DNA from 2 places in the Actinosynnema sp. CS-041913 genome. Region 1 is predicted to be linked to the other one. Evidence: predicted binding sites of a transcription regulator. Region 1 holds the regulator's gene; the other holds the start of a gene.
The links. The regulator HspR, encoded in region 1, represses chaperone genes until heat shock. The targets are predictions, from matches to a motif close to ANNTTGAGTNNNNNNNACTCAANNT.

Region 1 (15,147 bases):
CAGTCGTTCTCCAGCCAGACCACGGTGACGTCCGCGCCGATCTCCTCGGCCGCGTCCACCAGGTCCGGCGTGATCAGCTTGCGGGCGGCGGGCAGCTCGCCGACGAAGGCGTACCGCGAGCCGACCGGGCCGAGCAGGTCGGGCATCTGGTCGCGCTGGAACGGCACGCTGGGCAGCCACAGCTCGATCACCACGCCCAGGGCACGCCGGCAGCGCACGCCCACCAGCACCGAGTTGACCTTGCCCCCGGTCTCGTGGTCGAGCACGTAGACCTGGCGGCGGCCGTCGGCGGTGAACGTCGAGCCCGCCACCACGTCCTTCGCCACGCCCGTGCCGTAGTACGCGATCGCGCCGCTCTCCCAGCGGGTGGGCAGCACGTGGTCGGTCTCCTCGAACTGCCACCCGCGCAACGCCGCCCACCGCCGCCGTTCGCGGTTGCGCGCGGTTCGCTGCGCCCGGTCGGTGGCGAGCAGGGCGAACCCCGCCACCCCCGCGACCGCGGCGACGGTGAACCAGACCCACGCCGGTATGCCCACGACTGCGAGGGTAGCGGCAGCGACCGACAGAACGAAGATCAATTGCCGGGTGGTTCGAGTGATCGGCCCAACCCGTTACCCATTCCTACCCACGATCAGTCCTGATTGGTCGTTCAGCACGTCCACGGTGACCGTGTCGCCGTCCCGCACCTCACCGGCCAGCAACTCCTTCGCCAACTGGTCCCCGATGGACGACTGCACGAGCCGCCGCAGCGGGCGCGCCCCGTAGACCGGGTCGAAGCCGTTGATCGCCAGCCACTCCCGCGCGGCGGGGCTGACCTCCAGCGTCAGCCGCCGCTGCGCCAGCCGCCGGGCCAGCCGGTCGACCTGGATGTCCACGATCGAGGTCAGCTCCTCGGTGGCCAGCGCGTGGAACACCACCACGTCGTCCAGCCGGTTGAGGAACTCCGGCTTGAAGTGCGTGCGGACCACGGACATGACGGCGTCGTTGCGCTGCCGCTCGTCGAGGTTGGCGTCCGCGATGACCTGCGAGCCGAGGTTCGAGGTCAGCACCAGGATGGTGTTGCGGAAGTCGACCGTGCGGCCCTGGCCGTCGGTCAGCCTGCCGTCGTCCAGCACCTGGAGCAGCACGTCGAACACGTCCGGGTGAGCTTTTTCCACCTCGTCCAGCAGCACCACGCTGTACGGCCGCCGCCGGACGCTCTCGGTGAGCTGACCGCCCTGGTCGTAGCCGACGTAGCCGGGGGGCGCGCCGACCAGGCGGGCCACCGAGTGCTTCTCGGAGTACTCGCTCATGTCGATCCGGATCATCGCCCGCTCGTCGTCGAACAGGAACTCGGCCAGCGCCTTGGCCAGCTCGGTCTTGCCCACGCCGGTCGGGCCGAGGAACAGGAAGCTGCCGGTCGGCCGGTCCGGGTCGGCCACGCCCGCGCGGGTCCGCCGCACGGCGTCCGACACCACGCGCACCGCCTCCGCCTGGCCGACGACGCGCTTGGCCAGCTCGTCCTCCATGCGCAGCAGCTTCGCCGTCTCGCCCTCCAGCAGGCGGCCCGCCGGGATGCCGGTCCACGCCGACACGACATCCGCGACGTCGTCCGGGCCGACCTCCTCCTTCAGCATCACGGCCGCGTCCTGGGTGGTGCGGGTCGCGGCCTCCAGCTCCTTCTCCAACGCCGGGATGCGGCCGTACCGCAGCTCGGCGGCCCGGCCCAGGTCGCCGTCGCGCTCGGCGCGCTCGGATTCCCCGCGGAGCTGCTCCAACTGCTCCTTCAGGTCGCGGACCTTCTCGATCGAGCCCTTCTCGTTCTGCCAGCGCGCGGTCAGCGCGGCCAGCGTCTCGCGCTGCTCGGCCAGCTCGGCGCGCAGCGCGGCCAGCCGCTCGACGGAGGCGGCGTCGGACTCCTTGGCCAGCGCCATCTCCTCGATCTCCAGCCGGCGCACGGCCCGTTCCACCTCGTCGATCTCGACCGGGCGGGAGTCGATCTCCATCCGCAGCCGGGACGCCGACTCGTCCACCAGGTCGATCGCCTTGTCCGGCAGGAACCGGGCGGTGATGTACCGGTCGGACAGCGTGGCGGCGGCGACCAGCGCGGCGTCGGTGATGCGCACGCCGTGGTGCACCTCGTACCGGTCCTTCAGGCCGCGCAGGATGCCGATCGTGTCCTCCACGGACGGCTCGCCCACCAGGACCTGCTGGAACCGGCGTTCCAGGGCGGCGTCCTTCTCGATGTGCTCGCGGTACTCGTCCAGCGTGGTCGCGCCGACCATGCGCAGCTCGCCGCGCGCCAGCATCGGCTTGATCATGTTGCCCGCGTCCATGGCGGACTCGCCGGTCGCGCCCGCGCCGACGATGGTGTGCAGCTCGTCGATGAACGTGACGACCTGCCCCGCCGAGTCGGTGATCTCCTTGAGCACGGCCTTCAGCCGCTCCTCGAACTCGCCCCGGTACTTCGCGCCCGCGACCATCGCGCCCAGGTCCAGCGCCACGACCCGCTTGCCGCGCAGCGACTCGGGCACGTCGCCGGCGATGATCCGCTGCGCCAGGCCCTCCACGATCGCGGTCTTGCCCACGCCGGGCTCGCCGATCAGGACGGGGTTGTTCTTGGTGCGCCGGGACAGCACCTGCACGACCCGGCGGATCTCGGTGTTCCGGCCGATCACCGGGTCCAGCTCGCCCTTGCGGGCGCGCTCGGTGAGGTCGACGCCGTACTTCTCCAGCGCCTTGTAGGTGCCCTCCGGGTCCGGGCTGGTCACCCGCGCGGACCCGCGCACCTTGCCGAACGCCTCCTTCAGCGCGTCCGGCGTCGCGCCGTGCCGCCGGAGCAGGTCGGCGACCTGGCCGCCCTGCTCGGACAGGCCCACCAGCAGGTGTTCCGTGGAGACGTACTCGTCGCCCATCTCGGTCGCCAGCTCCTGGGCCTTGCCGAGCACGCGGACCGCGTCGCGGGAGAGCTGGGGCGCGGACACCGACGAGCCGCTCGCGGCGGGCAGGCCGCGGCCGAGCTGCTCCAGCTCCTTGCGCACCAGTTGGGGGTCGGCGCCCACGGCGGACAGCAGCGGCGCGGTCAGGCCGTCGCCCTGGGCCAGCAGGGCGCCGAGGAGGTGGACCGAGCTGACGTCGGGATTGCCCGCGACGGTTGCCGCCTGCACCGCGGCGGACACCGCCTGCTGGGTCTTCGTGGTCGGGTTGAAAGCGTCCATTCCTCACCTCGGTCGGCCGTGTCATGCCGTGTTCGTGCGCCAGGCCAGCGTTCCAAACCGGCCGTCATCCCGCTCAACGGCAGAAAAGTTGAGTCAGTTCCGCTCAACCTAGCCGAACGGGTGTGTCGTGGGCCACGCCTTGACCTCGACCATCATCGAGGTTTTACGGTGCGTGACATGACCGTGAAGCTGAACCACACCATCGTTTCCGCTCACGACCCCCGGGCCACCGCCGATTTCCTGGTGGAGGTCTTCGGCTTCCCGCCCGCCGTGCCGTTCGGGCCGTTCCTGTGCGTCGAGACCGCCAACGAGGTCTCGCTGGACGTCATGGCGGTGACCGGCGAGATCACCTCCCAGCACTACGCGTTCCTGGTGTCCGACGCCGAGTTCGACGAGATCTTCGGCCGGGTGCGCGAGCGGGGCCTGCCGTACTGGGCGGACCCGTTCTCCCGGCAGCCCGGCGAGATCAACACCAACGACGGCGGCCGGGGCGTCTACTTCGAGGACCCCAACGGCCACCGGCTGGAGATCATCACCGTCCCGTACGGGGGGTAATTCCGGTGCGTCCCGGCCGGCCGGCCGTGAAGATCGGCGGATGAGTTCACTCGTGCGCCACATCACGATCGACTGCCGGGACGCCTACGAACTGGGCCGGTTCTGGAGCCTGGTGACCGGCCGGCCGCCGGCCGACGACGACCAACCCGGCGACCCGGAGGTGCTGATCGCGCTGCCCGAAGGTCCCGACTTGCTGTTCATCCAGGTGCCCGAGGGCAAGTCGGTGAAGAACCGGGTCCACCTCGACCTCCAGCCCGACTCCACGCGGGACGAGGAGGTGGAGCGGCTGCTCGGGATCGGCGCCACCCTGTTCGACGACCAGCGCCGGCCGGACGGCACGGGCTGGGTAGTGCTGGCCGACCCGGAGGGCAACGAGTTCTGCGTGGAACGCAGCGCAGCGGAGCGGGCCGCGACCTCCTGACCTCGTCACCCACATGTCGTAGTGAGGTTGTCCACATCGCGGGGGCGGTTATCCACAATCCGCAGGTGTGAATCCACAGGTCGCTCCGGCACACCGCACCGGTGCGGAGAACCAGCCGCCACCCGAGTGACGCCCCGCTTCGCGGACCGCGCGGCGCGGGGCGTGACCCGCGGAATACCGGCTGGTACGACGGGTCGCCGGACCGGGGGACGCAATCGGCGTACCCGGTACAGGTGTCCGGCAATTTTCGCCCGATTGTTGCAACAGGCAGTAACCAAACGTAATCGCTGTGCACTCGAAGGTGGCATCAAGGAGTCAACCGGCCAGTCGACGGGCTAGCCTCGCACCGTCGGGGATGGAAGCTTGACGAGGACGTAGCGCCTTGCTGGCGCCGCCAGAAACGTGGAGACTGCGCCCGGACCATGACTGCGAACGCTGTGTTGAGCCCACTCCCGAGCCCTCCTCACCGAGAACCTCCTCCGGGTGTCACCGCGATGGTGCGGATGATCCGGGAGAGCTTCGCGGTCGTCGAGCCGCGCCAGGACGAGGTCGCGAAGTTCTTCTACGGCATGCTGTTCAGCCTCGCGCCGGCGACCCGCGAGATGTTCCCCGCCAACATGGAGGTGCAGCGGAGCAGGCTGCTGCGGGCCCTCGTCCACGTCGTGCAGATGGTGGACCGCCCGGACGACCTGATCCCGTTCCTCCGCCAACTCGGCCGCGACCACCGGAAGTTCGGCGTGGTCAACGTGCACTACGAGTCGGTGGGCACCGCCCTGCTGGCGGCCGTGAAGAAGTACGCGGGCCCGACGTGGACGCCGCAGGTCGAGCTGGCCTGGGCCGAGGCGTACACGATCATGGCCCGCGCCATGCAGGAGGCGGCGGCGGCCGACGACGGGCCGGCCTACTGGCACGCCACCGTGCTGGAGCACCAGCGGGTGAGCTGGGACCTGGCCGTCGTGCGACTCCAGCCCGACCACCCCGTCGGCTACCGCGCGGGCCAGTACGTGAGCGTCGAGACGCCGCAACGCCCCCGGCTGTGGCGGTACTTCTCACCCGCCAACGCCCCGCGCGACGACGGCATCATCGAGTTCCACGTGCGCTCGGTCGAAGGCGGCTGGGTGAGCCGGTCGGTCGTGGGCCACACGCAGCCCGGCGACGTGTGGCGCCTCGGGCCGCCGATGGGCCGCCTGCACGTCGACCGCAAGTCGGGCAACGACGTGCTCATGGTGGCCGGCGGCACGGGCGTCGCGCCCATGCACGCGATCATCGACGAGATGGCGCAGTGGGGCGAGAACCCGCGGGTGCACCTGTTCGTCGGCGGCCGGACCCGCGAGGACCTCTACGACCTGGACAACCTGCACCGCGTCGCGGCGAGCAACCCGTGGCTCACGGTCGTGCCGGTGCTGGAGTCCGACCCCGGCGTGCGCGGCGTGGAGCAGGGCACCCTGGCCGACGTCATCACCCGCTACGGGGCGTGGGAGGAGCGGGACGTGCTGGTGTGCGGCTCGCCGTCGATGATCCGCGCCACGGTGTCCCGGATGCTGGTCGCCGGCACCCCGCTGGACCGGATCAAGTACGACCCGTTCACGCTGGACTGACGCCGGTTCGGCGCTCGCGGCTCGGCGCTGGCGGTTCGGCGCTCGCGGCTCGGCGCTCGCGGTTCGGCGCTCGCGGCCCGGTCACGCGGATTGCCGCCCGCTCAGAGCCGGCGGTGCGGCTACGCGGACCGATCGGGGCTCAGCGCTTGCGGTTCGGTTTCCAGACCACCAGGGCCGTCTCGTGCCGGACCGGCACGAGGTCGCGGCGCAGGGAAGCGTGCACGGACGCCGCCGCGTGCTCGGCGGCGGCCAGGGCCGACGCCAGCTCCTCGGTCAGCTCAGTCACGCGGGCGCGCAGCGCGCCCACCTCGTTCTCCAGCTCGATGATCCGCTTGATGCCCGCGAGGTTGACACCGTCCTCCTGGGAGAGCCGCTGCACCTCCCGGAGCAGGACGATGTCCCGCATGGAGTACCGCCGCCCGCCACCGGACGTGCGCCCCGGCGACACCAGGCCCAGCCGGTCGTAGGACCGGAGTGTCTGGGCGTGCAGGCCGGAGAGCTGCGCCGCCACGGAGATCACGAAGAACGGGGTGTCCTCGTTCGTCCCGGGCGGGAACGGAAAAGTCATGTCGACCTCTTCTCCACCAAGGCGTTGAGGTCCGCCCGCGGGTCGTGGTGGGCGGTTTTCGCCGCGTACGCCTCCAACGCCTCGCGCGCGGCGGCGTCCATGTTGTTCGGCACGGCCACCTGCAACGTGATCAGCAGGTCGCCCACCTGCCCGTCACGCTTCGCGATGCCCTTGCCCTTGGCCCGCAGCACCCGGCCGGACGCCGTGCCGGCGGGCACCTTCAAGGTCACCTTGCCGTCCAGCGTGGGCACCGTCAACGTCGTGCCGAGCGCCAACTCCGGGAACGTCACCGGCACCGTCACGGTCAGGTTGTTGCCCGACCGCCCGAACACCGGGTCCGGGTTGACGTGCACGCGGACGAACAGGTCGCCGTTGGGCCCGTTGTTGCGCCCCGGCTCGCCCTGCCCGGCAAGCCTGATCCGCTGCCCGTCGTCCACGCCCGCCGGGATGCGGATGGTCAGCGTGCGGGTCTTGGTGCTCACCCCGTCGCCGCCGCAGTCCGGGCACGGGTCGTCCACGATCCGCCCGGTGCCCCGGCAGTCGGCGCACGGCTCGGAGAACGCGAACGCGCCCTGGTTGCGGGTCACCAGCCCCGCGCCGCCGCAGTTCGGACAGGTGCGCGGCGACGTGCCGGGCCGTGCGCCGGAACCCGCGCAGGTGGTGCAGGTGGCCGGGCTGGACAGCCGCATCGGCACCGTCGCGCCCTTCACGGCCTCGGAGAAGTCGATCCGGACGTCGGTCTCGACGTCCTCGCCCCGCCGCGGCCGGGTGGCCGACGACGCGGTGCCGCCCCGCCGGTTGAACAGGCCGCCGAGCAGGTCGCCCAGCCCACCCATCCCACCGGCCTGCTGCTGCCGGCCGAACAGGTCGCCGACGTCGAACCCGCCGCCCTGCCCGAACCCGCCGGGGAAACCCCCGCCGCCCGCGAACAGGCGGCGGGCCTCCTCGTACTGCTTGCGCTTCGCGGGGTCCGACAGGACGCCGTACGCCTCGGACACCGACTTGAACCGCGCCTCGGCCTTGGCGTCGCCGGGGTTGGCGTCGGGGTGCAGCTCCCGCGCCAGCTTCCGGTACGCCTTCTTGATCTCGTCGGCCGAGGCGTCGGAGGAGACGCCCAGCTCGCGGTAGAAGTCCTTGTCGATCCAGTCCCTAGCACTCACGCGGACCCCTGTGTTGGATTGCCGCTGCTCCGCAGACGGCGGGCTCGGTCGCCGGGAAGTCGGCAGCTCGCGGCTGATTTCCTGCCGATCGAAAAGCGTGATCGTCAGGAAATGAGCCACGAACTACCGACGCGACCTCGCGGCTCAGTCTGGCTGTTGTTCGGAGGGTGACTCGTTGGATTGTTCGGGTGGTTCCGGGGCCGGCTCGTGGTCGGTTACGGCTACCAGGGCTGGGCGTAGGACTCGTTCGCCGAAGCGGTAGCCGCGGCGTAGGACGGCGGTCACGGTTGGGCCTGTCACGTCCGGGGAGGTGCTGTGTTGCACTGCCTCGTGGACGGACGGGTCGAAGGGTTCGCCCTCGTGGCCGAACGGTGCCAGGCCTACTCCGTGTAGGGCGCCTACCAGTTTGTCGGCCACGGCCTTGAACGCGCCGGTCAGGTCGCCGTGGGCGCCTGCTCGTTCGATGTCGTCCAGGACGGCCAGGAGGTCGTTCGCCACCTGGGCCTTGGCGGTGGTGATCACCAGTTCGCGGTCGCGGTCTACGCGCTTGCGGTAGTTGGCGTATTCGGCGGTGAGGCGTTGGAGGTCGGCGGTCCGCTCGTCCAACTGGGCCTTCAGTTCGGCGGCCGGGTCGGCATCCGAGTCGCCTGCCGGGTCACCGGCCGGGTCACCGGCCTGGTTGCCGACGGTGGAGTCGGCCTCGGGAGCGGCGTGCTTGCCGCCGCCCTCGGTCGGCCCGCTTTGACCCGCGCCACCCGCAACCGGCCCGCCCTGCACCGGCCCACCCTCGGTCGGCCCGCCCTGGGACGGGCTGCCCTGGGGCGGCGCGGTCTGAGAAGGGCCGGCGCCGGGTGCGTCCTCCGGGGCGGGAGGGCGCACCTGGCCGGTTTCCGGGTCGATGCGACGGCGGTCGCGCACCACCACGTGTGGCTGCTCTTCCGGGTGCGGGTGGGTCACTTCTTCTCGTCCTCGTCCACGATCTCGGCGTCCACCACGTCGTCGGCCTTCGCGCCCGCCGCGCCGGGGGTGTCACCGGTCGGCGCGTCGGCGGTCGGGGCCGCGCCCGTGTTGGCGTACAGGGACTGCCCGATGGCCTGCGACTCGGTGGCCAGCTTCTCCACCGCGGACCGGACCTTGGCGATGTCCGTGCCCTTCAGCGCCTCGTTGGTCTCCTCGATCGCCGCCTTGACCTTGTCCTTGACGTCGGCCGGGATCTTCTCGTCGTTCTCCTTGACGACCTTCTCGGTCTGGTAGACGAGCGTCTCGGCCTGGTTGCGGACCTCGGCCTCCTCGCGGCGGCGCTTGTCCTCCTCGGCGTGCGCCTCGGCATCCTTGATCATCCGGTCGATGTCGTCCTTCGGCAGCGCCGAGCCGCCGGTGATCGTCATCCGCTGCTCCTTGCCCGTGCCCATGTCCTTCGCGGACACGTGCACGATGCCGTTCGCGTCGATGTCGAAGGTGACCTCGATCTGCGGGACGCCACGCGGGGCGGGCGGCAGGCCGGTCAGCTCGAACATGCCGAGCTTCTTGTTGTCCGCCGCGAAGTCGCGCTCACCCTGGAAGACCTGGATCTGCACGGACGGCTGGTTGTCGTCGGCCGTCGTGAAGATCTCGGACCGCTTGGTCGGGATCGTCGTGTTGCGCTCGATCAGCTTGGTCATCACGCCGCCCTTGGTCTCGATGCCCAGGGACAGCGGGGTGACGTCGAGCAGCAGGACGTCCTTGACCTCGCCCTTCAGCACACCGGCCTGGAGCGCCGCGCCGACCGCGACGACCTCGTCCGGGTTCACGCCCTTGTTCGGCTCCCGGCCGCCGGTCAGCTCCTTGACCAGCTCGGCCACCGCGGGCATCCGGGTGGAGCCGCCGACCAGCACCACGTGGTCGATGTCGCCGACGGAGATGCCGGCGTCCTTGATCACGTTGTTGAACGGCGAGCGGGTGCGCTCCAGCAGGTCGTTGGTGATCCGCTGGAACTCGGCGCGGGACAGCGTCTCGTCCAGGAACAGCGGGTTCTTGTCCGAGTCGACCGTGATGTAGGGCAGGTTGATGCCGGCGTTGTTCGAGCTGGACAGCTCGATCTTCGCCTTCTCGGCGGCCTCGCGGATCCGCTGGAGCGCCATCTTGTCCTTGGTCAGGTCGATGCCGCTGGACTGCTTGAAGCGCTCCACCAGCCAGTCGACGATGCGCTGGTCCCAGTCGTCGCCACCGAGGTGGTTGTCGCCGGACGTCGCACGCACCTCGACCACGCCGTCGCCCAGCTCCAGCAGCGAGACGTCGAACGTGCCGCCACCGAGGTCGAAGACCAGGATGGTCTGCTCCTTCTCGCCCTTGTCCAGGCCGTAGGCCAGGGCGGCGGAGGTGGGCTCGTTGACGATGCGCAGCACGTTGAGGCCCGCGATCTGGCCGGCCTCCTTGGTGGCCTGCCGCTGCGCGTCCTCGAAGTAGGCGGGGACGGTGATCACCGCGTCGGTGATCTCCTCGCCCAGGTACGCCTCGGCGTCGCGCTTGAGCTTCATCAGCACGCGCGCGCTGATCTCCTGCGGCGTGTACTTCTTGCCGTCGATCTCGTCGGTCGTCCAGCTCGTGCCGATGTGCCGCTTCACCGACCGGATCGTCCGGTCGACGTTGGTCACCGCCTGGTTCTTCGCGGGCTGACCTGTGAGCACCTCGCCGTTCTTGGCGAAGGCGACGATGGACGGGGTGGTCCGCGACCCCTCGGAGTTGGCGATGACCGTCGGCTCGCCACCTTCGAGAACCGCGACGACAGAGTTGGTCGTCCCCAGGTCGATGCCGACCGCTCGCGCCATTTGGATTCCTCCTGGTAGTGCGTCTGTGAGAGCCCCGCGTTGAGCGGTGTCGGCTCAAGTTTGCCAGGAATCCCGGACTTGAGTCCACTCGGCTCAATCTTTCTGCTCGTCCAACGACCGGGAGGCTTCCGGTGTTCCCGCCGGGTGGTGATCCGGGACACTGTGGACATGGACTCACCCGCCGACATGATGGCCGCCGTCACCGGGTCGATGCTCGAACGCACCGGCCGCACGCTGGACGAATGGGTCGCGCTGGTCGCGGCAGCGGACCTGGACCCACTCGACCGGAAGGCGGTCCGCGGGTGGCTGCGGGACGCGCACGGCGTGAAGCAGAACTCGCAGTGGGCGATCGCCGACGCGGCGGCCCGAGCGGCGGGCTGGGTGGAACCGACTCTCGCGGAGTACGTCGACTCCCAGTACAACGGACGCAAGGCGATCCTGCGACCCGTGTACGACCGGATAGCGGTGCTGGCCCTCGCCCTGGGCGAGGACGTGCGGGCAGAAGGCCGGTCGACCTACGTGCCGTTCGTCCGGGGCCGCCAGTTCGCCGCCGTCCAAGCCCTGACGAGCCGCGTCGACCTGGGCCTGCGCTTCACCGAGCCGCCACCCACCGACCGCCTGACAGCGGGCGGTCCCGGCCAGGCGACCCACAAGGTGTCGCTGACCGGGACCGATGAGGTGGACGGAGAGGTGGAAGCGCTCCTGCGAGCGGCGTACGAGCAGAACGCCTAGACGGCGCGCAACGTCAGGTCACCGCTGTTGGACCGCAGGATCAATTCGACGGAGGCACCCGGGTCGCTCTTGACGTCGATGGTCTTGTCCCCACTGCCGGCCTCGACCTCCACCCGGTAGGCACCCTTGGGGACGCGGACGTTGACGTTGCCGGAGCCGGCCTCGGCCCGGACGGACTGCACGACGCCCATCTCGACGTCGATGTTGCCGGAGTTGTTGTCGACGAGCACGGCGCCCCGCATCTTGGACAGCCGGATGTCCCCGGACCCGACCTTGCCGTTGAACTCGCCCCCGATGTCGGACGCGGTCACGTCCCCGGAGCTGTTGTCGACCCGAACCACGCCGGCGACGTTGCGCACGGTGGCATTGCCCGACCCGACGCTGATCTCGACACTGGCCACCCCGTCCAGCGTGACGTCACCGGACGAGTTGTCCCCGAGGACCTTGACGTCCTTGGTGGGAACGGTCACCTCGTAGTTGACCGAACACCGACTACCACACCCGTCGAGGACGAGCGTGTCGCCTTCCACGCGATGCGTGACCCCGGTCGGCTTGTCAGCGTCCTTGGGGTACTCGACGTTCCGCTTCACCTCGGTGCCGGAAGCCCCGTCCCGACTGCGCAGCACGACGTTCCCCGACCCGTTCTGGAGCCGAACAGTGGAAACCGTCTCAGTCACCTCGTGCCGATCGTTGAAACTGTTCTGCACCAGCCGCACACAAGACGACAGCGCCCCCGCCACAGCCACCGCCGCGACGGCCGCCAACGCGATCCGCTTAACCACCACTGCCCCCTCAGGCATCAAGGTCATTGCCACCAAACTAGGGGCCACCACGCCCCCAGGACACCGGGAAAGCCCCCGACCCCATACGGGGGCTGTCCCTACCTCATCGGTCAGCGCCCACACACCGCCACCACCCGACGCCCGGCGCGCTCCGCGCTCTTCGCAGTCGGCGCGCGCAGCGCGCACACCCCCGGGTGGGCTGCGTGTCATCCCCGTATGGCCTGCCCGCAGGGCAACCGCGCTTGGGTGGGGAGTGCAAGCACGCTTTCCGCTTGCGCTCCCCACCCAAGGGTGGTGGTCTTTGACCAGGTCATACGGGGATGGCACGACGCCCGAGTCCTGCTTTTGTGATCATCCTTGGCGGCCAGCCCAGCGGCGAGCGTCGCTCTTCGTCACGAGCCAGCGAGCACGCTCGAACGCTCTTCAACCAAGAGCCGCCGAGACCCCTCGCAAACGCCTCAAGCCAACGCCTCAACCACCGCCCGCAAGGCAGGCGCACACCGGGCAGGATCGTTCAGATACCGCTCCGAAGCGATCACATGCGACTCGGTCATCCGCTCCCACACCAGCCCCTGCACCGAAACCACCGTGATCACCAGCCGAAACGGCTTCACATACCGCCCGATCCGACTCTCCACCCCCCGCACCACTTCCCCGATCGGCAACGCCCCGGGCGACCGCCCCGAGTACACCCGCTCGTACTCCGCAGCCGCCTGCCGCAACGCCAACACCGCAGCCCGCAAACAAGGCCGAACAGCCAACGACGGCCCGGAAACATCAATGGGCGACCCGGCAGGCAGCTCCGTCCGAGCGTGGTCGAGCACATCGGCCCACCAGCCCAACCACTCCTCCGCCGCCCCGCTCCGATCCACCCCGGGCGGCACGAACACCGGGACCGAGGGGTCCAGACCGGGCAGTTCCGGCACGGTGTCGACCGACAGCGCCAGGGTGTCGCGGAGGAACAGAGCGGTGTTGACCGTCTGATTCGTCCCGTGCGACACCTGCCACGACTCGCGTCCGGCGAACCTCATGGCCCCAGTGTCCCGCGTGAAGGTCATCGCGAGGGCATCAGAAGGGACACGACCGGCTCCAGCAGTTCCGCCGTTGGGGGGAAATCCGCGATCAGGCCCTGGATCAGCAACCCGTCCAGCGCCGCCACGAACCCGAGGAACGCCGCCGGTTCCATCGTGCCGAACACCGACGACAGCAGGGTGATCCACCGCCGGGCCGCCGGCCGCAGCTCGGGACGCCGCGCCGCCAGCAGGTACAGCTCGTACTCCGCCAGCGTCCGGCCCCGGTTGGGCCCCACCGCCTCGGCCAGGAACCGCGCCACCGAACCGGGCGTGGGCTCCACCGCACCGAACCCCATCGCCATCTCCCGCGCGGACCACGTGAGCGTCGCGATCAGCAGGTCGTCCAAAGTCGCGAAGTAGTAGGTCGACGAGGACACCGGCACCCCGGCCTCGCGGGCCACGGAACGGTGCGACACCCCGGCCACGCCGTCCCGCTCGATCACCCGCAGCGTCGCCGCCAGGATCGCCCGCCGCCGGCGGTCGCCGCGCGCCCGCCGCCCGTCAGCCGGCGGACGCACTGCCCAGCTCGATCGCCACCACGCCGAGCACGACGAGCACGAGGCCGCCGACCATGGTGAGGTTGACCGGCTCCTTGAACAGCACCACCCCGACGGCCGCGACGGCGGCGATGCCGAACGCGCACCAGATCGCGTACGCCACCCCGATGGGCATCCCGAGCTTCAGCACGAACCCCAGCGAGGTGAACGCGACGAGGTACCCGACGACCACCGCCACCAGCGGCCACGGCTTGGTGAACCCGTCCGACAGCTTGAGCGACACGGTCGCCACGACCTCACCCACGATGGCCACCGCGAGGAGCAGGTACACCACGACGAGCCTCCAACAAGTTGAACGAACGTCCCACTAGTTTATGTGATCGGCCACGCTCCGGTGGTTACCCGCCAGTAATCGGGCGTAGGCTGCCCAGCCAGGAGAACGGACGAGAAAGGCCGCCACCACAATGGGAGCCCTCCAGCTCACCCTCGGCGCCATCGGCGTCGCCGTCAGCGTGTACGCCTGGGGTCTGTTCGTGGCCGGTGTGGTCCGGATGATCAGGATCATCCGCCTGGGCCAGCCCGACGCGACTCGCAACGGCCCGTTCGGGCCGCGCCTGCGCACCCTGCTCGTGGAGTTCGTCGCGCACACGCGGATGGCCAAGTTCCGCAAAGTCGCCCCCTGGCACTGGATGGTGATGTGGGGCTTCCTCATCGGCTCCGCCGTCCTGTTCGAGGCGTACGGCGAGGTCTTCCACCCGCCGTTCCACTGGCCGGTCATCGGCACGTGGTCGCTGTGGGCGCTGCTGATCGAACTGCTCGGCATCGGCACGGTGGTCGGCGGCGTCGCGCTCGCCATCATCCGCCAGCTCAACCACCCGCGCCGCGCCGACCGGCTGTCCCGGTTCGCGGGCTCGAACTTCCGGGCCGCCTACTTCGTGGAAGCGGTCGTGATCATCGAGGGCCTCGGCATCCTCGGCGTGAAGGCGTTCAAGCAGTCCTCCGGCCTGGAGGACCCGCCGCTGTGGTCGTCGTTCGTCACGCAGCCGCTGAGCGAGATCCTGCCCGCCAGCACCAACTGGATCTCCATCATGGCGATCGTCAAGCTGCTGTCCGGCATGGTCTGGCTCATCGTGGTCGGGCGGAACCTGACCATGGGCGTGGCGTGGCACCGGTTCAGCGCGTTCTTCAACATCTACTTCAAGCGCGAGGACGACGGCGGCGTCGCGCTCGGCGCCCTGAAGCCGATGATGAGCGGCGGCAAGGTCCTCGACCTGGAGGAGGCCGACCCGGACAAGGACGTGTTCGGCGTCGGCAAGGTCGAGGACTTCTCGTGGAAGGGCTGGCTGGACTTCAGCACCTGCACGGAGTGCGGTCGCTGCCAGTCCCAGTGCCCGGCGTGGAACACCGGCAAGCCGCTGTCCCCGAAGCTGGTGATCACGCAGCTACGCGACCACGCGTTCGCCAAGGCCCCGTACCTGCTGGCGGGCGGCAGCCGGGACATGGCCGGTGACGAGGTCGGCCTGACCGAGGACAAGTACGCGGACTACCAGAAGCGCCTGGAGTCCATCGACGTGCTGGCGATGGCCGAGTCCCAGCGCCCGCTGATCGGCGGCGCGGAGGAACTGGGCGTCATCGACCCCGAGGTGCTGTGGTCCTGCACCACCTGCGGCGCGTGCGTCGAGCAGTGCCCGGTGGACATCGAGCACGTCGACCACATCGTCGACATGCGCCGCTACCAGGTGCTGATCGAGTCGAAC
Region 2 (15,147 bases), 4.4 Mb from region 1:
TCCAGTTCGCCGGCGTCGCGCATCCGGTCCACGCAGTAGGCGGCGACGGACTCCAGCAGCCGGTAGCGGGGGCCGTCGGTGACGACCACCAGGGACCGGTCGACCAGGCGGGTCAGCGGTTCGAGCACGTCGTCGGCCGCGCACACCGCTTCGGCGGCGGCCCAGGTGCAGCCGTCGGCGTGCACGGCGAGGCGGCGCAGGACGAGCCGTTCGGCGTCGGTGAGCAGTTCCCAGCTCCAGTCGATCACCGCGCGGAGCGTGCGCTGGCGGGGCGGGGCGTCGCGGTAGCCGCCGGACAGGACGCGGAACCGGTCGTCCAGGTGGGCGAGCAGGCCGCGCACGCCCAGGGCCTGGACCTTGGTGGCGGCGAGTTCGAGGGCGAGCGGCAGGCCGTCCAGGCGTCGGCAGACCTCCGCCACGTCGTCGGCGTCGAGTGCGAGGCCGGGCGCGACGGCGGCGGCGCGGTCCAGGAACAGGCGGACGGCGTCGGCGTCGTCCAGGGGTGGCACCGGGTGGCGGACCTCGCCCGCGATGGCGAGCGGTTCGCGGCTGGTGGCGAGCACGCGCAGGCCGGGCGCGGCGGCGAGCAGGCGGCCGGCCAGCTCCGCGACCTCGCCGACGACCTGTTCGCAGTTGTCCAGCACCAGCAGGAGGTGTCGGTCGCGCAGCGCTCCCGCGAGCCGGTCGGCGAGGCTGACCGGCTCCAGGCCCCACGTGCCGTCGTCGCGGACGTCGAGCGCGGCGGCGACGACGTCGACCGGTGCGCGGGGTGTGGCGAGGTCGACGATCCGGACGCCGTCGGCGAATTCCGACCGGCGGGCGATCTCGACGGCGAGGCGGGTCTTGCCGACGCCGCCGGGTCCGGTGAGGGTGACCAGCCGGCCGGTCGCCAGTCGTCGGCGCACGGCGGCGACGGCCCGGTCGCGTCCGACCAGTTCGGTGGGCGGGTTCGGGAGGTCGCCGCGGCGGGCGGTCAGGTCCGGGTCCTGGGTGAGGATCGCCCGGTGCAGGGCGACGAGTTCACGGCTGGGGTCGACGCCCAGCTCGTCGGCCAGGTGGCGGCGCAGGTCGTCGTAGCCGGCGAGGGCTTCGCCCTGGCGTCCGGCGCGGTAGAGGGCGCGCAGGTGGGCGGCGCGGAGCCGTTCCCGCAGCGGGTGGCGTGCCACGAGGTCGGCCAGGTCGGCGACCAGGGCGGTGTGCTCGCCGAGCGTGAGGCGGGCCTCGGCGTGGTCCTCCAGCGCCGTCAGGTGCTCCTCGGCCAGCCGGGTGACCGCGGGCCGGGCGAACTCCTCGTCGGCGAAGTCGGCGAACGCCGGTCCCCGCCACAGCGCGAGCGCGTCGGCGAGCAGCGCGGCGCGGGCCCGGACGTCGTCGGTGGCGCGGGCCCGCGCGGTCAGCGCGGTGAACCGGTCGGCGTCGAGGTCGGCGTGGACCAGGTAGCCGGGCGGTCGTGACTCGACCAGGCCCCGGCCGCCGGATTCGGCGTCCTCCAGCGCGCGGCGCAGTTGGGCGGCCTTGGCCTGCACGGACCGGGTGGGGTTGCCGGGGCGCCGGTCGCCCCACAGGGCGTCTACGAGGCGGTCGACCGACACCGGGCGGCCGGCGTCGGCCAGCAGCGCGGCGAGCAGCAGCCGGACCTTCCGCTCCACGATCCGCACCGGTGCGCCGTCCGCCGTTCGGATCTCCAGCGGACCCAGCACCCCGAAACGCATGGGGCCACGGTAGTCCGAACCGGATCCGAGCCGGATCCGAACAGGCCGGGCGCAGGGTGGACCACGTCGGAACCACACGTCATCGAGGAGCACGTCATGTCGCACACCAGCCGGGAGATCCGCCTCGCCGCCCGTCCCGTCGGCGAGCCGGGGCCGGAGCACTTCGACCTGGTCGCCGTCGAGGTCCCGGAGTTGGGCGAGGGCCAGGTCCTGGTCCGCAACACGTGGATGTCGGTCGACCCGTACATGCGGGGCCGGATGGACGACGTCCCGTCCTACATCCCGCCGTTCGAGCTGGGTGTCGCGCTGGAGGGCAGCGCGGTCGGCGAGGTCATCGCGTCGACCTCGGACGCCGTGCCGGTCGGGGCGACGGTCAGCCACTTCCTCGGGTGGCGCGAGTACGCGGTCGTGGACGCCGCCCACGTCACGGTCGTGGACCCCGCGCTGGCTGCGCCGCAGGCGTACCTGGGTGTGCTCGGCACGCCGGGCCTGACCGCGTACGCGGCGCTGACGGACGTCGCCCCGGTGCGGCCCGGTGACGTGGTGTTCGTGTCGGCGGCGGCGGGCGCGGTGGGCAGCGTGGCGGGGCAGCTCGCCCGCAAGCTCGGCGCGGCGCGGGTGATCGGCTCGGCGGGCGGCCCGGTGAAGACCCGGAAGGTGGTGGAGGACTTCGGTTTCGACGCGGCCGTCGACTACCGGGAGGGCGCGCTGCCCGCGCAGCTCGCCGCCGCCGCGCCGGACGGCGTGGACGTCTACCTGGACCACGTGGGCGGCGACCACCTGGAAGCGGCGATCGGGGCGGCGCGGGAGGGCGGGCGGATCGCGCTGATCGGGGCGATCAGCCAGTACAACGCGGTCGGCCCGGTGCCGGGGCCGGGCAACCTGTTCGACGCCGTGCGCAAGCAGCTCACGTTGCGCGGGATGCTGGTCAACTCGTACTTCGGCCTGTTCCCCGAGTACACGGCGCGGGCGGCGGCGTGGCTGGCGGACGGGTCGCTGCGCACCGAGGAGACCGTGCTCGACGGGATCGACCGCGCGCCGGAGGCGTTCCTGGGTGTGCTGCGCGGTGCGAACACCGGGAAGATGCTGGTGCGCCTGGACTCCGGGCGATGAGGGCGCTGCTGGTCGTCGCCCACCACCGCAAGGACTCGCTGACCGCTCATCTCGCCGCGCGGGCACGGGCGCGGCTGGAGGCGGGCGGTGTCGAGGTGGATCTGCTGGATCTGCACGCGGAGGGGTTCGATCCCCGGATGTCCTCCGAGGACGAGCCGGACTGGGCGGACGCGGGGAAGGTGTACTCGCCGGAGGTGCGGGCGCACATGGCGCGGATCGTCGCGGCGGACCTGGTGACCGTGGTGTTCCCGGTGTGGTGGTTCGGGCCGCCCGCGATCCTGAAGGGCTGGATCGACCGGGTGTGGAACCACGGTTTCGCCTATGGGCCTTCGGTGGTCGGGGGGAAGCGGATGCGGTGGCTCGGGTTGGCCGGGGAGTCGGCGTCGTCCTATGAGGAGCGTGGGGTGGCCGACGTGCTCGACCGGCAGTTGCGGGTGGGTGTGTCCGAGTTCTGCGGGATCACGGATGCCGCGCTCACCGTGTTGCACGGCACGGTGACCCGGGATCCGGAGCGGGTCGCGGGTCTGGTGGCGCGGGCGGGTGACGCGGTGGAGGAATGGCTGCGCCGATAGCGGGGGTGGGTAGTCCCGAGGCGGGTTGGGCGCGGAAGCCGAGAGTCGGTCCGGGCGGCGGTCGGTTGTCGGTGCTTGCCGGATGGGTTTGAGTCGTCTAGACTCAAACCATGTTCACGAGGGAAGAGGCGCTCGACCGGGTGGCCGGTGCGTCGGCGTCGGGCCTGTTCGGGCCACCGGCGACCGATTCCGCGCGGCGGAAGGAGGCGCAGCGCCTGTACTGGGGGTTGGCCGCCGTCCTGCACCCCGACCGGGTGGCCGCGGACGACGTCCGGGCGCATGCGGCGTCGGCCGAGTTGACCCGCCTCTACCACGAGTGGCAGCAGGCGCGGCCGGTGGTGTTGCGCACCGCGGACGGCGTCTACCGGGTTGCCGGGCGGCATGCGGTGGGCAGTGTCGCGAACGTCTACCGCACCGACGGCCCGGAGGTCGTCAAGATCGTGCGTGATCCGGCGATGAACCCGTTGCTGCGCGCGGAGTGGGAGGCGTTGCGGGTGTTGCGGCGGTTCACCGGCGAGCACCGGTGGCTGCGTCCTTACTTCCCGCGCGTGGTCGACACGGGCGACGTCGGTCGGGGTGAGCGGGCGTTCACGGTGTTCGAGCCGTTGGTGCGCGGGTTCGTGACGCTGGCCGACGTGCGCGCGGCGTTCCCGGACGGCTTGGACGGGCGGGACTTCGCGTGGATGCACCGCAGGTTGCTGCGGGCGGTCGCGGCGGCGCACCGGGTGGGGCTCGTGCACGGCGCGATCGTCGCGGACAACGTGTTGGTGCATCCCGAGCAGCACGGGATCGTGTTGGCGGGCTGGTCGTTCAGCGTGGCCGACGGGCAGCCGATGCTCGCGACCGCGAAGTCGATCCGGTACCCGCCGGAGGTTACGGCGGGCCGCCCGGTGACGGCGGCGGCGGACGTCCACATGGCACACGCGTTGATGCTGGACCTCCTGGCACGCGACGAGACCCGGCAACGGGCGTTCGCCCGCGGCTGCCTGCAGGACGACCCGGAGCGCCGCCCGGAGGCCGTCGATCTGCTGGGCGAGTACGACGAACTGCTCGAAGAACTCTACGGCGCACGGGTCTTCCGCCCGTTCGCCCTCCCCGACCGGACAGGAGCCTGACAATGGGACACGGCAGGTGGGACGACGACGCCTACGCGGCGGCGAGGACCTTCCGCGCGGCCAAGGGGATCGACGACTTCGGCTACACCGCGAAGATGAAGTCGGTCCCGCACGACCGGTGGAAGGCCGACCCGTCGCTGGACCCGCTGGGTGTGGTGGCGCGGGAGTGCCGCGACTCGGCCGACCACGCCGACTCGACGCCGATCGCGGTGCTGTTCGACGTGACCGGTTCGATGGGCCGGGTGCCGCAGATCATGCAGCGCAAGCTGGGCAAGTTGCACGGTCTGTTGCAGCGCAAGGGTTATCTGGCCGACCCGCAGCTCATGTTCGGCGGCATCGGCGACGCCGACAGCGACCGGGTGCCGTTGCAGATCGGGCAGTTCGAGTCGGACAACCGGATGGACGAGCAGCTACGCACCATCTTCCTGGAGGGCAACGGCGGCGGGCAGAAGAGCGAGTCCTACGAGCTGGCCGCGTACTTCATCGCGCGGCACGTGGTGACCGACGCGTGGCAGAAGCGGGGCCGCAAGGGCTACCTGTTCCTGATCGGCGACGAGCTGAACAAGCCCCGGCTGGAGGCCCGGCACATCCGGCGGATCATCGGCGACGACGTCCGCCAGGACATCGACCCGGTGTCGGTGTACCGGGAGCTGAGCCGCAAGTGGCACGTGTACTTCGTGCTGCCGAACCAGTCGTCGTACTACCACGACCCGCAGATCGCCGGGCACTGGCGCGACATCCTCGGCCAGCACTTCCTGAAGCTGGACGATCCGGGCGCGGTGTGCGAGCTGATCGCGGCGACCATCGGCCTGGAGGAGCGGGTGGTGGACCTGGACCAGGCGCTGGTGGACCTGGCCGAGGTCGGTTCGGCGGCGGAGCGGGACGCGGTGGGCAAGGCGCTGGTGCAGGTGGGGTCGGCGGCGGTCGCCACGTCGGCCGCTCCCCCGGACCTGGACGGCCCGGACGACGTGACGCTGTCATGACCTCCGGGCACGTGATCGTCGTCGGCCTGGGCTTCGGCGACGAGGGCAAGGGCGCGGTGGTCGACGCGCTGTGCCGGGACGGGTCGGTCACGTCGGTGGTGCGGTTCAACGGTGGCGCGCAGGCCGCGCACAACGTGGTCGACGGCGGTCGGCACCACACGTTCAGCCAGTTCGGGTCCGGCACGCTCTGCGGCGTGCCGACCCTGCTGTCGCGGCACGTGCTGGTGGAGCCGATCGCCCTGGCGGCCGAGTCGCGGGAGCTGGCGGCGCTGGGGGTGCACGATCCGCTGCGGCTGGTGACGGTGGACGCCGACGCGCTGCTCACCACGCCGTTCCACGTGGCGGCGAACCGCGCCCGCGAGGACGCGCGGGGACGTGACCGGCACGGCTCGTGCGGCAAGGGCATCGGCGAGACGGTGTGGTACTCGCTGCTCGCCGGGCGTGCGGAGGGTGACGTGGTCGAGCGCCAGGTCGTCCTCGGCACGCCGGGGGCGGCCCCGACGGTCGGCGACTGCGCCCGCCCGGCGGTGTTGCGGCGCAAGCTGGACGCGTTGGCGCGGTTCTACGAGCCGTTGATCGGGGACGGCACGTCGGTGGACGCGCTGGTGGGCCTGTACCGGGCGTTCGCCGACGCGGTGCGGGTGGCGCCCGGCGACGAGGTGGACAGGCTGGCCACCACCGGACGGCTGGTGTTCGAAGGGGCGCAAGGGGTCCTGCTGGACGAGCGGCACGGGTTCCACCCGCACACCACGTGGTCCGCGGTGGCGCCGCGCAACGCGCGCGAGCTGCTGGACGGGCGTCCGGCACGGGTGTTGGGGGTGACCCGGACCTACCAGACGCGGCACGGCGCGGGTCCGCTGCCGACCGAGGACCGTGCGGTGCTGGACCGGTTCCCCGAGCGGCACAACGGGATCGGCGAATACCAGGGCGCGTGGCGGGCGGGACACCTGGACGCCGTCCTCCTGCGGTACGCGATCGACGCGTGCGGCGGGCTGGACGGCCTCGCGGTGACGCACCTCGACGCCCGCGACCTCCAGGTCGCGCGGTCCTATCGCACCGGGGCCGGTTCCGTCACCCGGCTGCCCGCACGGCCCGATCCGACCGCGTTCCTGGCGGGATGCGTGCCGGAGCTGGAGCCCTTGGCCGACCCGGTGCCGTGGCTGGAACGCGAGTGCGGGGTTCCGGTGGTGGTGACGGGCACGGGGCCCGACCGGGCGGACTACGCCGTGCACGTGCCGGTGCCCACCTGAGGTGCGGAAGAATCCCGGGCATGGGCGGGACGGGGATCGAGTCGACGTTGGTGTCGGTGGACGTGCTCACGCTGCGGTTCGACGCGCAGGCGCGGACCGTGCTGCTGGGTGTCGCGCCACGCGCGTCCGATCCGTTCGCCGGCGACCTCGCGCTGCCGGGTGTGCTGCTGGGCCGGGGTGAGCGGCTGCGGGACGCGGCGCTCCGCGCGGTCACCGGGAAACTGGGGGTGGCGGAGCGTTCGGTGACCGCGACGGGCCAGTTGACGACCTTCGACGAGCCGTCGCGCGATCCGCGCGGACCGACGCTGTCGATCGCGCTGTGGGCGACGGTCGATCCGGCGGGGCCTGCCGGAGGGCCGCGGTGGACACCGCTGGACGCCGTGCCGCCGCTGGCGTTCGACCACGACCGGATCGTCGCGGACTGCCGTCCGATGCTGGCGGACCGGCTGTGGCGGGACGTGCCGTTCACGGCGGGCCTGCTGGGGCGGGAGTTCACCACGGCACAGGCATTGGACGTGACCGAATCGCTCACCGGCGACCGCCCCTACCCGGCGAACCTGGGCCGGACGATGGACCGGGTGCCGGGCCTGGCGCGCACCGCCCAGCACGCCGCCGCCCTGCCCAAGGGCGGCCGGCCACCGCTGGTGTGGCGGTGGGCCGGCGACGCCCCGGACCCTAAGGCAGGGTCGGCAGGAAGCGCGGAGCCCGGCGGGCGTGCGTGACGTGTTCGAAGGCCGCCGCGAACCGCAGGACCTTCGCGTCGGCGTGGTGGCCCGCCATGAACGACACCCCGACCGGCAGCGGCCCGGCGAAGCCCGCGGGCACCGACACGTTCGGGTAACCCGACACCGCGGCGGGTGTCGAGGAGCCCAGCACGTAGGCGTCACCGGCCGCGTAGTCCGTCTTCCAGGCGGGCGAGTTGGTCGGCGCCATGATCACGTCCAGCCGGTGGGCGGCGAGCACCTCGTCGATCGACCGGCGGGCGAGGGTGGTCGCGGTGTGGCGCTGCTCGCGGTAGGTCGGATCGGTCAGCGGCGGCGCGTCACGGGCGGCGAGGAACAGTTCCTGCCCGAACTTGCCCAGCTCCACCGGATCCCGCTCGTTGAACGCGATCAGCTCGCCCAGCGTGCGGGGCGCGCCGGGCCGGGACGCCAGGTAGCGCTCCAGGTCGTGCTTGAACTCGGTGATCAGCGCCGGGAACTCGACGGCGTCGATCCGGTCCTGGTAGGGCAGCTCGACGTCCACGACGGTCGCGCCCGCCCGGCGCAGGGCGTCCACGGCGTCCCGCACGACCCGGTCGGCGTCCGCGCTGGCCCCCGCCTTGCGCCACACCCCGACCCGCGCGCCGCGCAGCACGTCCGAGCCCGACACGTCCGAGCCCAGCGCGTTTGAGCCCAGCGCGTCCGAGCCCAGCGCGTCCGAGCCCAGCGCGTCCGAGCCCAACGCGTCCGAGCCCAGCGCGTTTGAGCCCAGCGCGTCCGAGCCCAGCGCGTAGTCCCCGCCCCGCCGGTCCAGGACCGACATCAGGATCGCGGCGTCCACGACGTGCCGCGCCATCGGACCGGCGGTGTCCTGCTGCGCCGAGATGGGCACGATCCCGTCGCCGCTGACCGTGCCGAGCGTGGGCTTGAGGCCGACGACCCCGTTCTGCCCGGCCGGGCACACGATCGAGCCGTCGGTCTCGGTGCCCACCGCCACCTGCGCCAGGGACGCCGCGACGGCCGCGCCCGAACCGGACGACGAGCCGCACGGGTTGCGGTCCAGCACGTGCGGGTTGTTCGTCTGGCCCCCGGTCCCCGACCAGCCCGACGTCGAGCGGGTGGAGCGGAAGTTGGCCCACTCCGACAGGTTCGTCTTGCCCAGGATCACGGCGCCGGCGGCACGCAGCCGGCCGACGAGTTCGGCGTCGTCGCGCGGCGGCACCCGCAGCGCCCGCGACCCGGCGGTGCTCGCCAGGCCACGGGTGTCGATGTTGTCCTTCAACAGCACCGGGATGCCGTCCAACGGGCCGCGCGCGTGGCCGCGTTCGCGGCGGCGGTCGCTGTCGGCCGCCTGGCTCACCGCGGTGCGGTCCACGGCCACCACCGAGCGGACCCGACGGTCCACCGTGTCGATGCGGCGCAGGTAGGCGCGGGTCAGGTCGACCGACGTCAGGTCACCCGCGTCCAGTCGGCGGACCAGGTGCGGGATGGTCGCCCGGTCCAGGTCGAAGCCGAGACCGCGGTCGGCGTTCTCGGCGTGGGCCGGCGGTGCGACGAGGAGCACGGCCAAGGCCGCCACGAGCAGTGATCGCATGCCTCACAGTCCAGACCCGTGCCCGGCGGCCGTAAACCCGCCATTGGTCGGAGTCCGCGGAGACCGATCGGCACGCGAACCCGGAACGGAAGCACAACCCGGAGAAGCACAACCCAGAACGGAAGTACAGGGAACTCACAGGCTGCGCTCAGCATCCGGACCGACCATCGAGGTGGAGAGGCACCGTCCCGGCACACCCGGAGGCCACCATGACCGTCCTCGACCACGCGGTCCGCCCCGACCTGCCGACCACCGGCTGGGCCACCGCGCAGGGCCGCCGCCGGGAACCGGCCGACGCCGCCGCCGCGCGCACGTCGGCAGGACGGTTCGCGATCGCCGTGTCCGACGGCATCGGGGACACCCCGAAGGCCGCGCTGGCCGCCCGCCGGGCCGTCGACACCGCGATCGACACCGCCTGGCGGTCCGGCGTGGCCGAAGCGCCGCCGGCGATCCGACGCACCCTCGACCACACCGCCGCCACCGCCCCGATCGCCGTACCGACCGTCCGCCTCCCGCCGGACGACACCACGACCGCACTCCGGACAGCCCCGGTCGACCAGACCTCCCAGGCAGCCACCACGACGACCCAGCGCCAAGCAGCCCTCACGACGACCCAGCACCAGGCAGCACCCACCGGCACGACCCAGCACCAGGCAGCCCCCACCGGCACGACCCCGGACCGGCTCCCCACGCCGGCCGGGGACACCACCTTCGCGGTCGCCGCCGGAGACGCCCGAGGCTGGGCGGTCGCCTGGGTCGGGGACTGCCGCGCCTACCTCGTCCCACCCGCCCCCGACGCCTCGGCCGGACCAGACCCCGCGATCCTCCTCACCGCCGACCACACCATCGGCCACTACCTGCGCGAACGCGGCGTGCAAGCCCACCCGGGCCTGGACCGCGTCGTCACCACCACCGCTCGCAAGGGCGACCCCGCCCTCACCCACGGCCCCACCGCCGAAGGCCGCCTGGTGCTCGTCACCAACGGCGTCCACCACCACCTCGACGCCCACACCATCGCCGACATCACCCGCACCGTCGCCGACCCCGCCGAAGCGGCATCCGCGCTGGTCGCCGCGGCACTCCGGGCAGGCGGCACCGACAACGCCGCCGCGGCGGTCGCCGACCTGCGCTGACCACACCACGCGGCCCCCACCGCTGACCGGGCGCGATCACCGCTTCCGGGGCAGGATGACCCGCAGGCCCGATCCGGTGGAGGTGGGGATGTCCGAACGCTCCGCGCCGACCACGCACGACGACGCGGCCCACGGACTCACCGGCGCCGAAGTCGCCGAACGGGTCGCCGACGGCCGCACCAACGCCGTCGGCGCGCAGACCAGCCGCAGCACCGCCCAGATCATCCGGGCCAACGTCGTCACCCCGTTCAACGGCCTCCTGCTCACCCTGTTCGTCATCATCCTCACCACCGGACGGTGGCAGAACGGCCTGTTCGGACTCGTCATCGTCGCCAACACCGCCATCGGCGTGTTCCAGGAACTCCGCGCCAAACGCACCCTCGACCGGCTCGCCGTCCTCAACGCGCCCCGCGCCCGCGTCACCCGCGACGGCCGGACCTCCGAGATCGACGTCACCGACGTCGTCGCCGACGACCTCATCGAACTGCGCACCGGCGACCAGGTCGTCGCCGACGGCGCCATCACCACCACCACCGGCCTGGAAATCGACGAATCCCTGCTCACCGGCGAAACCGACCCCATCGCCAAAACCACCGGGGACGAAGTCCGCTCCGGCTCCATCGTGGTCGCCGGCACCGGCCGGTTCCGCGCCACCCACGTCGGCGCCGACGCCTACGCCACCCGCCTCACCGCCGAAGCCCGCCGCTTCACCGTCGTCCGCTCCGAACTCGTCGCCGGCACCAACAAGCTGCTGCGCTGGATCTCCCTCATGATGCTGGTCGTCGCGCCACTCCTGCTGTGGAGCCAGTTCCGCACCCCCGAAACCGACACCTGGCAGGAAGCCGTCACCGGCGCGGTCGCCGGACTCGTCGGCATGGTCCCCGAAGGCCTCGTGCTGCTCACCAGCCTCGCCTTCATGATCGCCGCGGTCAGCCTCGCCCGGAAGCAGACCCTCGTCCAGGAACTGCCCGCCGTCGAAGTCCTCGCCCGCGTCGACACCGTCTGCCTCGACAAGACCGGCACCCTCACCCACGGCGACATCGTCTACGACCGCCTCGTCACCGACCCCGACGACGAACCCGACGTCCGCGAAGCCCTCGCCCTGAGCGCCGCCGCCCCCGACCGCAACGCCACCTCCGCCGCCCTCGCCACCGAGTTCACCGACCCCACCTGGCGGCAGACCGGCGGCATCCCGTTCTCCTCCGCCCGCAAGTGGTCCGCCGTCAGCGCCGAAGGACACGGCACCTGGGTGCTCGGCGCACCCGAGATGGTCTTCCCCGACACCACCGACGAACCCCTCCTGCGCACCGCCTCCGACGTCGCCGCCGAAGGCAACCGCGTCCTCGTCCTGGCCTCCACCACCGAGCCCACCCAGGACACCGGGAAGCCCGAACTGCCGCCCGGACTCACCGCCCGCGCCCTCGTCGTCCTCGCCGAACGCATCCGCGACGACGCCGCCGACACCCTCCGCTACTTCACCGAACAGGGCGTCGCCCTCAAAGTCATCTCCGGCGACAACCCCCGCACCGTCGGCGCGGTCGCCGTCGCCGTCGGCCTCCCCGGCATCGAGCACGCCACCGACGCCGTCGACGCCCGCACCCTCCCCGAAGACCCCGACCGACTCGCCGACACCCTCGAACACACCGTCGTCCTCGGCCGCGTCACCCCGCACCAGAAACGCGCCATCGTCGGCGCGCTCCAACGCCGCGGCCACGTCGTCGCCATGACCGGCGACGGCGTCAACGACGCCATGGCCCTCAAGGACGCCGACATCGGCGTCGCCATGGGCAACGGCGCCGCCGCCACCCGCGCCGTCGCCCAACTCGTCCTGCTCGACAGCCGCTTCGCCCACCTGCCGGACGTGGTCGCCGAAGGCCGCCGCGTCATCGCCAACATCGAACGCGCCGCCAACCTCTTCCTGGTCAAGAACGTCTACTCGCTCGTCCTCGCCCTGGTCGTCGTCGCCACCGCGCTGGCCTACCCGCTCGCGCCCATCCAGCTCACCATGATCTCCGCCGCCACCATCGGCATCCCCGGCTTCGTCCTGGCCCTCGCGCCCAACCGCCGCCGCTACGTCCCCGGCTTCCTCCGCCGCGTCCTGCGCTTCGCCATCCCCACCGGAGCCGTCATCGGCCTCGCCGCCTACGCCGGCGACCTGACCATCCGCGCCCTCGAACCCGGAGAGGGCAGCCGCGCCGGCCAGACCGTCGCCACGGTCGTCGTCCTCATCGCGTCCCTGTGGACGCTCTCCCTGCTCGCCCGTCCCCTCAACGGGTGGAAACTCGGCCTCCTCGTCGGCCTCGCCACCGGCGTCGCGGTCATCCTCGCCGTGCCTGCCCTGGGCAGCGGCGTCTTCCTGCTTTCCGTGACACCCCAACGACTCCTCGTCGGCGCAGCCGTCGGCGTCCTGGCTGGTGTCCTGGTCGAGATCATCGGCCGCGCCGTCCTCCGCCACACACAAAACTAATTTTAGTCAACACTGAAGCTATAGAGAGGAATATTCCACCAAAAGATCCGTCGTTCGGACCAGTGCGCCTCGCTTTCGCCGCATCCAGCGGGTACGGCATGATCCAGCAGCGGTAGGCGCCGCCACTGCCGTGCCAGGCCGTCCACCGCTATCCAGGCGACACCGCGGAGTTCATGTATGAGTGCGAACGGCCCACGCCCGGCCTCGGGCAGGGCCTGGCTCGGCTATCTCGCGGTCGGGCTGGTCGCGATCGCCTGCTACTACTTAATTCCCCGGCAGGGCGTCGGCGTGGCGGCCAGAGTGGTGATGTACTGCCTCACCAGCACGTCGGCGGCGGCGGTCGTGCTGTGGGCCGCGCTGCGCCACCGGGCGGGCCCGCGGGCGCCGTGGCTGCTGCTGGGCCTGAGCCAGGTCGTGTACTCCATCGCGGACTGCACCTTCTACATCCACCACTACCTGCTCGGCCTCACCGGCTTCCCCTCCCCCGCCGACGCGTTCTACCTGGGCCACTACCCGCTGACCGTCGCCGCGCTGCTGCTGTTCATCGGCCGGCGCACGCCCGGCCGCGACCTCCAGAGCGCGCTGGACGCCTCCGTGCTGGCCGTGGTCGCCGCGATGCTGTCGTGGCTGTACCTCATCGGCCCCCGCGCCCGGCTCGACCAGCCGCTGCTCGTCACCGTCACGTCGGTCGCCTTCCCGGTGATGGACCTGGCCATGCTCGCGGTGGCGCTGCGGCTGGTCATGGGCACCGGCAAGCGGTCCGGGTCGTTCGCGCTGCTGGCCGCCAACCTGCTCGCCATCCTCACCGCCGACACGCTCTACGTGGTGCAGCAGCTCAACGGCACCTACCACGCGGGCAACTTCCTGGACGCGATCTGGCTGGGCGGCAACCTCGCCCTGGGCGCGGCGGCCCTGCACCCGACCATGGCGGCCGTCGCCGAGCCGACCCCCGCCCGGGAGCACGTGCTGGGCCCCGGCCGGATCGCCGCGCTGTGCGCCGCCGCCCTCACCGCGCCCGCGATGCTCGTCGTCCAGCACGCCACCGGCAGGTTCCGCGACGTCCCGGTCATCGCCGCCGCGTGCGCGATGCTGTTCGTGCTGGTGATCGCCCGCCTCGCGGGCCTGGTGGCGGACCAGCGCCGGCTGGCCATCACGGACGGCCTGACCGGCCTGCACACCCGGCGGTTCTTCGTCGCGCAGCTACCCATCGAGGTCGAGCGGGCCCGCCGCGCGGGCGGCTCGGTCGCCGTGCTCATCGCCGACGTGGACCGCTTCAAGGCCATCAACGACGGTCACGGCCACCCGGTCGGCGACCAGGTGCTGATCGAGATCGCGCACCGGCTGCGCCGCGCGGCACGGGCCGGCGACGTGGTGGCCCGCTACGGCGGCGAGGAGTTCGCGCTGCTGGTGCCCGGCGCGAGCCCGGCCGAGCTGGCCGGCATCGCGCACCGGCTGCGGGAGAGCGTGGCGGGCAGCCCCATCGCCGCCACCGACGCGGTGTGGATCCCGGCCACCGTCTCGGTGGGCGCGGCCTGCTACCCCGAGCACGGCGGCGACCCGGCCGAGGTGATCGCCGCCGCCGACCGCTCCCTGTACGCGGCGAAGGTCTCCGGCCGCGACCGGGCCGTCGTCGGCGCGCCCCGCCCGGACTGCGACCCGGCGATGGTCGACCACCTGTGCCGCGTCGCGGACCTGGTCGACCTGCGGCTGGCCGCACCGCACCACAGCCACGCGGTCGGCCGGTGGGCCCGGCTGCTGGCCGGCGAACTCGGCCACGACGAGCGCGGCATCCGGGTCGCGGGACTGGCGGGCAGGCTGCGCGACATCGGCAAGATCGTCATCCCGGACACCGTGCTGGACAAGCCGACCGCGCTGGACCCGGACGAGTGGCGGCTGATGCGCCAGCACCCCGACTACGGCTTCCGGCTCGCCGACACCATCCCCGGCTTCTTCCCGGTGGCGCAGACCATCCGCCAGCACCACGAGCGCTACGACGGCTCCGGCTACCCGCACGGCCTGGCGGGCAACGCGATCCGCTGGGAAGCACGGCTGGTGGCGGTGTGCGACGTGTGGGCGGCCCTGCTCCGCGACCGCCCACACCGCCCGGCGCTCACCGGGCAGGAAGCGCGGGACGTGCTGCGCTCAGGCCGCGGCACGCTGTTCGACCCGGACGTCGTGGACCTGTTCCTGGACCTGCACGCCGACGGCCGGATCGACTCACCCGACCTGGGCCGGGTCGGCGGCTGAGTCGGCCAGCGTGTTCCAGAACATCAGCTCGTAGCCCTGGAGCAGCCGCACGTACTCCAGCGCCCGGTCGAACGACACCCCGGCGTCCAGCCCGGCCTGCACCGCGGCGAGCCCCTGCTGCTCCAGCTCTGGCGCCGGCGTGGCGAAGAAGTCGAAGAACGCGCACGCCTCGTCCTCGAAGCCGTAGTGCGCCCGCAACCCCCGCGCGATCGCCGCGCAGTACTCCCCGAAGGCGGCGAAGTTCGTCAGCATCGCCACCG

Region 2: ACQPZF_RS21565 (adenylate cyclase) is a predicted target of HspR. The motif match lies at 3,483-3,507, and genes of this name have one in related genera.

What each region holds. Positions count from the first base shown of each region.
Region 1 is NZ_CP192037.1:9,066,525-9,081,671, forward strand. Features, by position in the region: gene ACQPZF_RS41160 (hypothetical protein) at 1-536, opposite strand, end outside; gene clpB (ATP-dependent chaperone ClpB) at 612-3,197, opposite strand; gene ACQPZF_RS41170 (VOC family protein) at 3,375-3,752, shown strand; gene ACQPZF_RS41175 (VOC family protein) at 3,793-4,173, shown strand; gene ACQPZF_RS41180 (FAD-binding oxidoreductase) at 4,668-5,771, shown strand; gene ACQPZF_RS41185 (heat shock protein transcriptional repressor HspR) at 5,911-6,339, opposite strand; gene dnaJ (molecular chaperone DnaJ) at 6,336-7,499, opposite strand; gene grpE (nucleotide exchange factor GrpE) at 7,644-8,456, opposite strand; gene dnaK (molecular chaperone DnaK) at 8,453-10,306, opposite strand; gene ACQPZF_RS41205 (DUF5655 domain-containing protein) at 10,475-11,038, shown strand; gene ACQPZF_RS41210 (DUF4097 family beta strand repeat-containing protein) at 11,035-11,838, opposite strand; gene ACQPZF_RS41215 (hypothetical protein) at 12,279-12,851, opposite strand; gene ACQPZF_RS41220 (TetR/AcrR family transcriptional regulator) at 12,875-13,411, opposite strand; gene ACQPZF_RS41225 (DMT family transporter) at 13,395-13,724, opposite strand; gene ACQPZF_RS41230 ((Fe-S)-binding protein) at 13,855-15,147, shown strand, end outside.
Region 2 is NZ_CP192037.1:4,626,387-4,641,533, forward strand. Features, by position in the region: gene ACQPZF_RS21550 (BTAD domain-containing putative transcriptional regulator) at 1-1,712, opposite strand, end outside; gene ACQPZF_RS21555 (NADP-dependent oxidoreductase) at 1,809-2,825, shown strand; gene ACQPZF_RS21560 (NAD(P)H oxidoreductase) at 2,822-3,397, shown strand; gene ACQPZF_RS21565 (adenylate cyclase) at 3,508-4,512, shown strand; gene ACQPZF_RS21570 (hypothetical protein) at 4,515-5,495, shown strand; gene ACQPZF_RS21575 (adenylosuccinate synthetase) at 5,492-6,745, shown strand; gene ACQPZF_RS21580 (NUDIX domain-containing protein) at 6,766-7,467, shown strand; gene ACQPZF_RS21585 (amidase family protein) at 7,421-9,040, opposite strand; gene ACQPZF_RS21590 (hypothetical protein) at 9,250-10,173, shown strand; gene ACQPZF_RS21595 (HAD-IC family P-type ATPase) at 10,262-12,640, shown strand; gene ACQPZF_RS21600 (diguanylate cyclase) at 12,818-14,887, shown strand; gene ACQPZF_RS21605 (transcriptional regulator) at 14,858-15,147, opposite strand, start outside.